DNA from 4 places in the Anaerocolumna chitinilytica genome. Region 2 is predicted to be linked to each of the others. Evidence: riboswitches for the same ligand, from Rfam matches in the RefSeq annotation. Region 2 holds a riboswitch; each other region holds the start of a gene.
The links. Region 2 has a riboswitch for cyclic di-GMP ahead of bsdcttw_RS20040 (hypothetical protein). Riboswitches for the same ligand answer to the same signal wherever they lie in the genome.
Positions count from the first base shown of each region.

Region 1 (3,297 bases), 1.2 Mb from region 2:
TGAAGAGGAGAGTATGATTACCTTTTAGGAAGAGGAGAATTACATGATTAAGATTGCATTATATAATAAAGAAGATGAATGCTTCATGGAGCAAGAAGATAATGAACACATTCATCATTTGTTATTTCACAAGTATAAGGATGGAGATCGTATTGTTATTGATACGGATAACCCCCAATTTCTTAGCGTAAAGCTGGATGCTAGTATTGAAAAGGCGGATGTTTATAGTATTGGCGGAAGATTTGAATTCCCGATTCCTTTTGGCGAAGATAGAATGCCATATCCTGCAGGGGCATTTGAAGGAGAATATCATATTCTGGATATTTCAGTGCAACCGTCTGAGTTATGGAAGGAAGAGAGGGATATCAGCACAAATCCCTTGGATGTGCGTTATGAATCTACGGTATTTCCTCATTGCAAAGCAAGTGTAGAAACAAGGGATGAATCTATCTTTGCCGCAAGGAATACCATTGATGGTCTGAAAGAAACCTGCGGACATGGTGTATGGCCCTTTACCTCATGGGGAGATAACGAGGACCCGGATGCTGAAATTCAGATTGATTTTGGCCGTCTTGTTGTAATGAATAAGCTGATAATAAATCTAAGGTCAGATTTTCCCCATGATAATTACTGGAAGCAGCTTGATGTTATTTTTGGAAATGGCTGTACAATGACACTGCAATTAAATAAGACAGGCAGGGATCAGATATATGATTTGAACGGAATGATTGCAGAAAGTGTGAAATTGTGCAAACTTATAAAAGATGAGAAGGATCCTTCCCCATTTCCTGCTTTGACACATTGGCGGGTACTTGGTAAAGAATATCTCAAATAAAGCCATGGCTTTAAAGGGACTGTAATGATAGTCCCTTTTTTATTTCTCTCTCCATACAATCTGCATATTCCACTGATAAAATAAAAGCATTATTTTAAATACCATAAAAGTAAAAATAATAAAAAAGGGGTATCAATGAATGACGAACAAACAGAATAAAAAATCAAATACGACGAGATACTTAATTCTTACAATCTCTGTTCTCGCAATACTGGCAATTGCCTTTGGCTTCAATAGCTTTGGAAAACCAGCCGGAAGCGGAGGAGATTCGGATAAATTAAGGGCAGCTAAAGTAACAGACAGTGATATTGTTATACCGGTTAAGGACATTACGGAAACAGCTAAGTTCTTTCCTGCAAAGATTGACGGTACTGAATTGGAAGTGCTGGCGGTAAAAGCTCCGGATGGTACAATTAGGACAGCCTTTAATACCTGCCAGGTCTGCTATTCTTCCGGAAAAGGCTATTACAAGCAAGAGGGAGACGAGCTGGTGTGCCAGAACTGCGGAAATCATTTCTCAATGGATCAGGTAGAAGTTGTAAAAGGCGGCTGTAATCCGGTTCCGATTACCGATGAATATAAAACAGCAGATGACACTTCGATTACAATCAGCAAAGATTATCTAACCGAAGCTACGGTGATTTTTCAAAATTGGAAATAAATTGTACAAAATGAGGGAGGTTTTTATTAAGCCTCCTTCTTTTTTATTTCCGTTATGTAACGGAAAATGAAGGTAAGTCAGGTGAAATATGTAATATTATGGTACATGATTTGAATTGCAAAATTCCACGAATTATAGTACAATGGACCTATGTTTATAGGGGCAAACTCATTGAAAGATGAGGACGCAAAGCTTAGGGTCTAAATCTGTATGCAGATATGACAGCCAGTTGCACGAAATAGGATATATTTCAGTCTAAGCTCGATTTTAAGAACGAGCTTTTTTTGTGTGTATCCTTCTATTTCGTATTGTGAAAGAAACAGATTTGGGTATTAGGTAAGCAGTAGTTTATCAAACAAATCTGGAAGGGTGATGAGGAATATGCAAGAAAATAAAACCGATTATATTCTGAAAAAAGGAATTCCCAGATTAAATAACACCATAGGAATTTCTCTTGGCTTGGCTGCATTGACAGGTGTTTTATTGATTTTCAATCTGGTAATTAATAATGATCAATCTCTATATGAAGTGGTAAAAACAGATGGAGGAGTGGTATTGATTCTTATTCTGTTGCTTTTTTTGACTGTAAGTTTTGTTTCCAGTATAATCTGTAATCATCAGGTTAGAAAAGCTACCGCTGAATTGTCCTATATTACCAAAAGTGTTCATACAGGATTCCTTAATATTTTGCTGGAACCAGGATATCAGGTCACGTATGCTAATCCAAAGTTTTATGAGATTTTTGGTTATAAAAGGTATGAGTTTGAAACAGAATATGATAATTGTTTTTTATCCTTTGTTTGTGATGAGGATCAGGAGAAAATAAAAGTGCTGAAAGAGCAGTTTGTAAACGGCTCCTATCGGCAGATAGAAGTTAAAATGATTACCCGGAGCGGTGATATTATTAATGTACTTTTGGATGGCAATTTTACCTTAACCCGCGAAGGTGAAAAGGCCTTTTCTGCGGTTTTATTAAACATTACTAATTTTAAAGAAATGCAGAATAAGCTTTCCCTGGAGGAGGAAAGATATCGAATTGCTGCCGAGATATCCAATGATATTCTTTTTGAATATAAGGTTGACAAAGATGTTATGAAATTTGCGGACAAATATACGGAAGTTTATGGACGAACACCTGTAATTGAAGATTTTTCAGTGGTAGAGCTGTACAATAAGAATATGGTTCATCCGGAGGACTGCCAGGACCTCAAACTTTTTGCAAGAACTCTTAAAAGCGGAAAAGAAATGATGGAAGCGGAGTTTCGTATAAAAAATGCAAATAATGAGTATGTCTGGTGTCATATCAGGGGAAAGACTATCTATGATGAGAATAAGGAACCAATCAGTGTCATTGGTAAAGTGGTAAATATTGACCTGCATAAAAAGGAACTGCAAAAACTGGAATATAAGGCTAAGAGAGATTTGCTGACAGGTGTGTATAATAAAGTTACAACAAAAGAAATTATTGATGAATACTTAAAACGCAATCGAAATTCCAAGCATATTTTAATGATGATAGATATTGACGATTTTAAACATGTCAATGATAATTACGGACATTTAACCGGGGACAATATATTAGTATATATTATGGACAAAATTAAAAGTATTTTCTTCGGAGAGATTATCGGTCGTATCGGAGGGGATGAATTCATCGTATTCGTCGGGAACATTGATAGCCTTGATGGAATTATCACCAAGGCCAATCTGCTTAGAGAAGCCCTTAGTACCGCCTATGAGGTGGAAGACCAGGCGGTATACATATCCGGAAGTATCGGTATTTCTGTATATCCGGAAGATG
Region 1 covers NZ_AP023368.1:3,390,958-3,394,254, reverse strand. The annotation lists gene bsdcttw_RS14845 (response regulator transcription factor) at 1-28, shown strand, start outside; gene bsdcttw_RS14840 (carbohydrate-binding protein) at 44-835, shown strand; gene bsdcttw_RS14835 (DUF2318 domain-containing protein) at 975-1,496, shown strand; cyclic di-GMP riboswitch class I at 1,648-1,733, shown strand; gene bsdcttw_RS14830 (sensor domain-containing diguanylate cyclase) at 1,878-3,297, shown strand, end outside.
Region 1: it holds a riboswitch for cyclic di-GMP, as region 2 does, so the genes downstream of both, bsdcttw_RS14830 (sensor domain-containing diguanylate cyclase) here and bsdcttw_RS20040 (hypothetical protein) in region 2, are expected to answer to the same signal.

Region 2 (3,297 bases):
TAATTTGAAGAAAAGTAAATGTTTCCTGTCTTTTCGGAAATACCAATGCCTCTCTGTCCCCATATCTTAAGCATGTTTCGTCCATTATCTCTGATAAAGTCATTGTACTGAACATATTTAGCTCCCTTCTGCGTGCCTATTATCACCCTCAAGGGATACTATTATCACTATGCCGAAGTTCTTAATTAACTCCCAGCTAAAGTGTCCATTAGTACCCTGTAGGTGCCAAGCATGCTTAAAATCAAGGGGAGTGAAAGATTTTTCTTTCACTCATTCTCCCCCTTCTATGTATCTGTTAGTATTTACATAGCAGCCCAATATTCTGAGAGCCGCAGCCAATCGTCCATATTACGATATAATCCCCCCGCTTAACCTGTCCCCGTTCAATTGCTTCATACAAGGTAATAAAGGGACTGCTGGTTCCGGTGTAGCCATATTCATCCCCAATATAAAGGCTATGGTCCTCATCTATACCAAAATTCTCCCTTATCTTGCGAATGTTTATAAGTGCATACTGAGAAAAACAAAACATACGGATATCATCTTTGCTAAGTCCGTTTCGAGTTAAAAGCTTACTTATACTTTCTCCTGCGGAAGCAGGAACATCTTCTGTAGGCGGAACAAATTTGATTAACATATCTTTCTTATTGTCCGTTCGAAAGATATTGGAAAAACCGCAGCCGGGAAATAATGCCACATCAACCCCTTCTGATTTGACTGTACATACAGAATCCAGGACACCGGCATCTTCTGCTGTCTTTTCCAAGATCACAGCACAGGCAGCATCACCGTAATGTCCATATAGATTCTCTTCTTCTTCATTAATCATCATATTAATATAGTCACAGCCTATCAGTAAGGCTTTCGAGACATGAGGCGTTAGAGCCATATATTTTGCAGTCTGCTCAAAAGCCAGCGCCATACCGCAGCAATTGGAATTGACATCATAGCAGATGCACTCATTCTTTCCTCCGATCGCGTTATGTATCTTGATGGAAGTAGGCGGTGCCGTATATTCCGGAAGCTGGCTGGATAAGATAATCATGTCCATATCAGCACCTGTAAGACCAGTCTTTTCCATAAGCTTGTTAACTGCCTGAAGAGAAATCGTCAGAGTATTTTCATTTTCATTTTCAAATAAAAACCGCTTCTCTCTCCCGATAACATCCCTTAAAAAATGCTCAACCTCCTTACCTCTCTTACGAAAATGCTCCAGATAGGGTTCATTATCCACCACCTTATTTCCATGACTTACCGCGATATCCCTTATTTTAACCTGCACCATATAACCGTCTCCCTCTGATGTATTTTTTATTTTATATCAAAGTCTTCAATACCGGCTTCTTTGGCGAGTCTTTTAACCTGCATTGCAAGAATTGCACTATCCTGCATACGAAAAACTACTTTTTTAAAGCCTGTCTGCTTATACAGAACAAAAAATCCTTTTAACTTCTCCTGTTTATCCGGTGTAATTACTCCCATATTTCTGGCATCCAGTTCCAGGCTTACCTGGGAAGGGTTGATTTTTCTTACAGCCTGTCCATAGGCCTCACCAAAGCTTGCTATATCCTCATCTCCGAATTTCCCATCTAGAACGATCTTTAAAACATCTCCTGATACGGTAATACTGAATTTCTCCATACTCGCTCTCCTTCTCTTTCCGTGTATGAAAAGACCCTTATCCCAGTGAAATAAAAAAATCCATGGCAAAGCCATGGATTAATACCTTCATGGTAACCCGGCTGCCATAACTTCTGTCTTAGGCCCGAAGCTTTGCGTCCCTGTCTTTCGGCAGGTTTGCCTTTTTCATTCAGTCTTTTCATTTCATTTATAATATATTGTATGACATTTTCTACTTTTCTACCATACTCTACTATTATAGGTTTTATTTTACATTTTTTCAAGTATTTCCTAAATTAATTCATAATATTTACATATATTTTATTAATATTCGTTATAAAACTATGTTACAGTCCGTACTTTCTTACATATTCTACCATATGCCCTATATTCCCTTCTCCGGCAAACCGTCCGGAATCGAAAAAGTTCTCACTGCTGTCCAGCCAAACCAGAGGGTTGGTTTCTTCCGCTAACTCTACCGCATGTTTAAGATATCCCCCATAGACTTCCACACAACATTTATCTTTATAATAAGTAAAATCCATAAAATGATAGAGGGTAATATCACTGCCCTGAATACCGGTTTCTTCATATAATTCCCTGTAGGCTGCATGAAGGCCGTCTTCTTCCTTTTCGATTTTTCCGCCGACAAGATTATAAAGTCCTAAATAAGGTTCTTTCCTTCTTTTACAGAAAAGAATCTTACTTCTATCTTCACTATATACCAAGATACAATTAAACCCTTGCATTCTTATTCCTTCTTTCTCTGATATTAAAAATATTGCCAAGTTCCTAGTACAAGCGAATTCATGTACGCCTGTACTTACAAACCTGGCAATGAGTATTAATGACTATCTATTATATTACTTGATACTGTGCAGTACTTCCAGTACCTTTGTCTTGATTTCTGTTAATTTATCCTCTGCTTTCTCAGCAGTATCTGCTTTGGTATAAATATAAAGCTTGATTTTAGGCTCGGTTCCGGAGGGCCTCAAGGAATACCAGCAGCCGTCATCAAAAGCGAACTCTACCGCATCTGTCTTTTCAATCTCAACAGCACTCTTCTCACCGGTCAGCACGTTCGTAGACTCCGAGGTCAGATAATCTGTAACTTTGATTAGATTGGAACTTCCAATTGAGCCTGCATTGTTCTTACGATATTCTACCATCATCCGCTTAATTCTCTCCTGGCCTTCGATGCCTTCCAGTACGATGGAGATGGTGTCTTCACGGTAGTAACCGTATTTCTCATAGAGCTCATTCAGGACATCAATTAAAGTCTTGCCTTGTTTTTTATAGTACCCAGCCATTTCTGCTAAGATAAGTGTTGCACCGACTCCGTCTTTGTCTCTGAGGTAACTGCCGACATTGTAGCCGATACTTTCTTCATAACCAAAGATATAAGTATATTCCTTGGTATTATCCCATTCATTCGAAAGTGCGCAGATGTTCTTAAAGCCTGTAAGTACATTAAACATCTTAACTCCGTACTCTTTTGCAATAGCACTTCCCATCTCACCGGTTACAATGGATTTTACCATGGCTGCATTATTAGGAAGGGTTCCCTTTTCTGTCATAGAAGTTAACAGGTAGTTGATAATCAGAACCCCTACCTGATTGCCGTTTAAAGCTTCGATTTTACCATTCTGTACCACTTCAACAGCAAGTCTGTCACAA
Region 2 covers NZ_AP023368.1:4,591,525-4,594,821, forward strand. The annotation lists gene bsdcttw_RS20030 (AMP-binding protein) at 1-115, opposite strand, end outside; gene bsdcttw_RS20035 (3-oxoacyl-[acyl-carrier-protein] synthase III C-terminal domain-containing protein) at 296-1,285, opposite strand; gene bsdcttw_RS20040 (hypothetical protein) at 1,312-1,641, opposite strand; cyclic di-GMP riboswitch class I at 1,730-1,812, opposite strand; gene bsdcttw_RS20045 (NUDIX hydrolase) at 1,968-2,369, opposite strand; gene bsdcttw_RS20050 (phospho-sugar mutase) at 2,484-3,297, opposite strand, start outside.

Region 3 (3,297 bases), 470 kb from region 2:
AACTACCGGATAATCCTGTGACGCCTGTAGAGATCACTTATGATACGGATTATGATACGATATTACCTTCTATTGGAAATGAAGTATACCGTTCAATAAAGATTATTAAGGTCGATAAGGATGATACCTCTGTTGTATTAAAGGATGCGGAATTTCAGTTATGGAAGGATGGAATAAAGGTAGCAGATAAGATTATGACAGATGAATCCGGAGTTGCTGTTATCCCAAATCTATTGTTAGGTAAGTATAAACTGATTGAAACAAAAGCACCGGAAGGATATATCACACTTTCTGACAGTCAGATTGGAATAGAAATTAAAGTGGGATCACCCATCCAGATTCCGATTACAGTAGAAAATGACCTTTTAAGAACCTTAGTAATTAAAAAGGTAGATGCAGGAAATACAACTAAATTACTGGAAGGAGCAGAATTCACAGTAAAGGCTCCTGATGGAACGACCAAAACACTTAAGACGGGAGCTGATGGTACTGCAGTTTTATCAGGATTAACTTTCGGCAGTTATGTGATAACTGAAACAAAGGCACCTACAGGGTACCTAATAATGAGTTTGCCGAAAACAGTTATTACTGATAACTCTCAAAAAATATTTACTGTTGAAATAGGGAATGCTCTATACATTCCGTCACCGAATCCATCACCGGAACCCAGTGTAACGCCCAGTCCTACACCAACACCAACTGCAGAGCCAACACCGACTCCGTCTAAGGGACCGGAACCAACGAATAAGCCTACGCCTACACCAGAGCCAATCACTGAGGCCACGAAAGAGGATACACCAAAAGGCGGTACGGTGCCTGTTCCAGATGGAAGTAAAACCGAGGTGGGAGAAAAACCAAGTAACGGAACGGTTAAAGTAGATGATAAGGGCAAATGGACGTACACACCGGATAGCGGCTATACCGGTAAAGATAAATTCTCTATCATTGTAAAACATCCCGATGGAAGCAAGGAAGAAGTTGTGGTTGAAATTGATGTGGATAAAATCCCTCTCGGAAATGTGAAACCGAAGCCGAATGACACGGCAGAGGATGTAAAGATACCAAAGACTGGTGAAACTGTTCCGTTAGGTTTACTGCCAGCTATGATAGGTGGTATAACCGGTGGTATTATAATGATATTCAGCAGAAAGAAAAAAACCAGAAGTTAGTGCCGGATAGTTAAGGAAGATTATTATTTAAATAAGTAACAGAGACTGCAAGTTCATTATTAGGGTGGATAAAATCCATTAATAACTGGACTTGCAGTTTTTTAATATTATCTGAATGTCTATTATTCAGACAAATATATAAAAAACATCGCAGTTGAAAGACAATATATAACATTGAACAAAATTACACCAAAATAAAAGCGAGAATTTTGTAGAAATAACTGTATTCAAGAAGTAAAGGCTATGATATAATAATGGCATAAATATTAGGAAATAGTCTACATATAAATCCGGTGCTTTCCACCGATAAAGGCAAAATCAGCGAAAGCTGATGACGCAAAGCTATAGGGCCTTATTTATTTTTATAAATTGGCAGCCAGTTACCGAAAGGGGAGTTTTTTGTGTATAATTTTTTAAAGAAAGGCCTGCTATTTATAGTAGCAGTGATTTTGCTATCCGAAAGTGTATATATACCTGAAATGACTTATGCAGCGGATGCAGCAGTCATAGACAAGAGCGAAATAAAGAACGGCATTATTATTGTTGATTATAACAATGAAACAACATCACTGGTGAGAATCACGAAAGACAGTTCTAAGTATATATATGATTTGTCAGGGGAAGTCAGAGTACCTCTTCAGTTGGGAAATGGTGACTATAAGATTGAAGTTCTGGAAAATATTGAAGGAAACAAATATCGTCAGGTTGCAGCAGAAACTATAAATTACAACGATGACAACGGTAAAACAGTATTTTTACAAAGCAATGAAATCGTTAATTGGAATTCAGATATGGCATCCATAAAGAAAGCGAAAGCTTTGACACAAAACGCTGTTACGGATACTGAAAAAGTTGCTGCAATTTATTCCTATATTGTAAAGAATATAAAGTATGACTACGAAAAGGCAGAGACAGTGCAAAACGGTTATGTACCGGCTATTGACGATGTATATACAGCGAAAGAAGGAATCTGCTACGATTACGCGGTACTTTTTGCAGCAATGCTCAGAAGTGTTGGAATACCGACGAAAGTACTGATGGGAACATCAACGGATGTGACTGAATATCATGCATGGAATCAGGTTTATATGAAAGATACAAAAAAATGGATTACGATTGACACTACAATCGATGCGGCTTTGAAAACGGTTAATATGGATAAAATGGCGAAGAAAGTATCACACTATAGTATAGAAAAGCAATATTAAACAAAATGAATAATCTGCCTTCCTTTTTTTATATTTTATTATAGAAAGAAGAAATATCAGTATACGAGGATATAATCCCTATGCTGATATTTTTTTGCTATAAAATATATTTATTACACATAATGATAAAAATTTATTGTAAAAAAATGATGTAATTAAAAATAAAAAAAAGATAAAAAACTGCTTGCATTATTGATTTTACTATAGTATAATTAGTACTGCTGTGACATTGATAGCGTAGAAGCGAGAGGTTGCTACATATAATGTAGGTTTTCCGTGGAGCGAATGTCAAGTTATGAAACTGGCGACAAGTCACTGTACAAATAAAGATTCTGCAAAAGATTATTTCGAGCAGATAAGTGTGGGTAACCCTATGTTTTCTTATGTGGAAAACGGAGAGTCTTAATTAGGCTTTAAAGACGGGACACACACGGCCCAGTGTACAGTCACCGCTTGTCGTACTGCTATTAAGTGCGAAAAGGAGGCGACTTTTTTTATGGCAAGTCAAGTAATGAGGATTACATTGAAAGCGTATGACCATCAGTTAATCGATCAGTCAGCTGCAAAAATCATCGAGACTGTAAAAAAGACAGGATCAAAGGTGAGCGGACCTGTACCCCTACCTACTAAGAAGGAAGTAGTTACAATTCTTAGAGCGGTACACAAATACAAGGATTCCAGAGAGCAGTTCGAGCAGAGAACTCACAAGAGATTAATCGATATCATCACACCTACACAAAAAACGGTAGATTCATTATCCAGATTAGAAATGCCTGCCGGTGTGTACATCGACATCAAGATGAAGACAAAGTAATCATCGAAAACAAGCAAAGACAAAATCCTTTAGGGTTTATATATAGGGTAAGGTTCACAAGGAACCTGCACCAAGGTAGACCATCTAGGATGATTACGCGTAGTGT
Region 3 covers NZ_AP023368.1:5,059,914-5,063,210, reverse strand. The annotation lists gene bsdcttw_RS22135 (SpaA isopeptide-forming pilin-related protein) at 1-1,169, shown strand, start outside; cyclic di-GMP riboswitch class I at 1,471-1,557, shown strand; gene bsdcttw_RS22130 (transglutaminase-like domain-containing protein) at 1,571-2,377, shown strand; gene rpsJ (30S ribosomal protein S10) at 2,874-3,191, shown strand.
Region 3: it holds a riboswitch for cyclic di-GMP, as region 2 does, so the genes downstream of both, bsdcttw_RS22130 (transglutaminase-like domain-containing protein) here and bsdcttw_RS20040 (hypothetical protein) in region 2, are expected to answer to the same signal.

Region 4 (3,297 bases), 930 kb from region 2:
AGCGATAGCAATTATCCTTGTTATAGCAGGACTTGCAGCGATAATAATCAGTTGTTTTATGGTGGATAAAACCGATAAGAACAATGGATTTATTCCTTCAACTGTCCTGAATCAAACAGTGGGCGAAGTCAGTAATGAACTTCTTACGAAGGAGTTGAGACAGAAATTTGACGAGGCTTGTCAGGAGACTTCAGAGGGATATTTATTTAAACTGGAGAATCAATTAAGTCAGCTTTCCAATGAGAAAATCATAGCAGTTCATGACTTTTCAGAACAAATATTAGAGAAGATTAAGCACAATCATGAAGAAGTGATATTTCTTTATAATATGCTTGGTGAAAAGGAAGAAGAGCTCAAAACATTCCTAAAAAATGCAGACAGGCAGAAAAAAGTATTGGAAGAAAATATTCACCAGCCTGCCAGGACGGAAAAGAAGGAAGAGAAGACAGAGAAGACTGTTGGGGCAAGAGATTTACCGGCGAGGGAATTACAAGCCCCAGATAATCCTGAAGCAGGAAATAATTCCAATCAAAAAATATTGGAACTGTACTCCAATGGATTTTCTATTGTAGATATCTCACGAACTTTAGAAATCGGACAGGGTGAAGTAAAGCTTGTAGTCGACCTGTACAGACAAAAACAACAGTAAGAAATCCAATTAAAAGGTTTCGTTTTTTTAACAATATTTTTAAGGAATATCAAATAAGAATCTGATATTAGCGAAAGGATTATATGAACTTAAAATATTATATAAGAGGGATAGGTGTTGGAATACTTTTTACTGCTGTTGTTATGTCTGTTGCATTTCATATATTTCCAAATAAAAAACTAACCGATGCACAAATCAAAGAGCGGGCTACAGAACTCGGAATGGTAGAAAAGACAGCAGACGGGTCACTAAATGATTTACTTACGACTCCTACAGAGGCCCCTACAACTACCCCTGCACCAACAGATACTCCTGCACCAACGGACACCCCAACACCAACAGATACTCCTGCTTCTACAAAGACCCCGGCTTCTGAAGATACCTCAAAGGAAGGGAATTCCAAGGATACCAGTAATGCCTCAGGTGCCATCGAAATAAATATTACCCAAGGTATGACTTCAGAACAGGTATCAAAGCTTTTAAAGGAAAAAGGAATTATTGAAGACTCAGCTGCTTTCAGTCAATACTTGGTGATTAACAATTATACAAAAAGTATAAAAATAGGGAAGTTTCAGTTGAAGGCATTTACGACATACAAAGATATTGTGAATTTAATTATCGACAAATAAAATGTATATATCAGATGAAAGAAATTTGGATTTCATGAAATCAAAACAACAAAAAATGACTAAGAATGACAAATTATATAAATAATACTTGCTAAAAAGTGAAATATGTATATAATATAATATGTAATAGGTATTTATTACTATAGTACGGAAACAAAAAAATAATGCAAGATAAAGGCAAACCTGTCGAAAGGCAGGGACGCAAAGCCACGGGCCTAAAGCAGATGCAAAGGTAGCCGGGTTACCAGGTTTATTGACTAGCCATGGCTTTCTTGGCTAGCTTTTTCTTTTTATAGAAAAATTTGTAAATGATATAACGATAACAGTGCAATTGTAATTTTCACTATTGTTAGCAATATCTTGTAGACAATAAACAATCAACAGGCAGATTGCCATATGCATGGGAGATTATATGATACATATTAAGATCAGAGATATCGCAGTAAGTCAGGGATACTATATTTCCGACCATATCAAAAATAAAAAGATTATTTCTGAAAAGGCACAAGGAAATGTGGTGGTTGAAGAAATAGTGGATAAAAGTGAAAAATACAGCAGTATCAGGTATAATTGGCAGAATACAATTATGCTTTCTTTAGATGCAATACAGGAACTGTTCTTTAAAACCGATTTGTCCGGTGCTGACATGGATATGATTGTATTGTCCAGTCAATTGCCGGAATATGTGACACCTGCAACATCTGTGAAAATCCATAATGCTATCGGCGGTAAAAAAGAATGCATCTGTTACGATGTTAATTCCAATGGCTGTGGTATGACTCTTGCCTTTGATCAAATATCAAAATATATGTCGGTAAGCTCAAACATAAAGAGGGCACTCTTAATTGGATGTGATTATATAGATATGAATAAAAATAACTTAGGAGATGCAGCCTGTGCTGTAATCCTTGAAAGAACAGAAGATGAATGCGGAGTATATGATTCTTTGAGTCTTGTAAGAACAGAAGATAATGATGGATATCATTTCCCTTACGGCGGTTTTTCTAATCTGCTTATGATTAAAGAAGGAGCAGACTTCAAGTTCTCTTTTGTAGGAAAGAAAGCACATATCATGGATGTTGCAGAGGAATCAATTTATGAGATACTAAGTCGCAACAACCTTGGAATAAATGATATTAATATGTTCTGCTTTTCTCAGAATAACCGAGAGGGTCTTGAGCGTATTCGGGAGAGACTATATATAGATGCGGTGAATAGCCCATATATTGGAGATATATATGGTGATACAGGAACCAGCAGCCCCTTTATTGCTCTTTACGAGATGTGGGAGAACCAGCAGATCAAGCGTGGTGATTATTTTATCCTATGTGCATTCGGGAGCGGTACCCAGACCATAACATTACTTTGTAAATTTTAATTGAGAACCGGTTATAGAAGATTTGAATATTTCCTCTATAGCCGGTTCTTCTTCTTCTTATTATTATTATTATTATTTGTAAACTCTACTCCTGCTTGATTTGATAAGGTTTTTGTGATACCATAAGGTTCGCATGGAGATATATGAAAAGGCAGGAAAAATGTCTTTTCATGAAAATCACAAAGGAGATGGCAGTATGGGATTAAATGAAACACCCTCCTCTGACAGGGTGCATATTGGGTTTTTCGGTAAGAGGAATGCAGGCAAATCAAGCCTTGTAAATAAAATCACCGGGCAGGAACTATCAGTGGTGTCTGAATTCAAAGGTACTACTACAGATCCTGTATATAAAGCAATGGAGTTGCTACCAATGGGTCCTGTGATGATAATCGACACTCCAGGAATTGATGACGAAGGTTCCTTAGGAGAACTTAGAGTCAGAAAGACCAGGCAGGTATTAAATAAAACGGATGTTGCAATTCTTATAGTAGATGCAACTACCGGAATTAGCAATTCGGATGAAGAATTAATTACACTTTTCGGAGAAAAAAATATTCCATATCTTATTGTGTATAATAAAGTGGATTTATTAACAGAGGAAGCGTCTCCCGATAAGTCAAATGAAATTTATGTTAGCGCTA
Region 4 covers NZ_AP023368.1:3,658,553-3,661,849, reverse strand. The annotation lists gene bsdcttw_RS15980 (DUF6115 domain-containing protein) at 1-649, shown strand, start outside; gene bsdcttw_RS15975 (endolytic transglycosylase MltG) at 733-1,278, shown strand; cyclic di-GMP riboswitch class I at 1,445-1,527, shown strand; gene bsdcttw_RS15970 (3-oxoacyl-[acyl-carrier-protein] synthase III C-terminal domain-containing protein) at 1,691-2,656, shown strand; gene hydF ([FeFe] hydrogenase H-cluster maturation GTPase HydF) at 2,853-3,297, shown strand, end outside.
Region 4: it holds a riboswitch for cyclic di-GMP, as region 2 does, so the genes downstream of both, bsdcttw_RS15970 (3-oxoacyl-[acyl-carrier-protein] synthase III C-terminal domain-containing protein) here and bsdcttw_RS20040 (hypothetical protein) in region 2, are expected to answer to the same signal.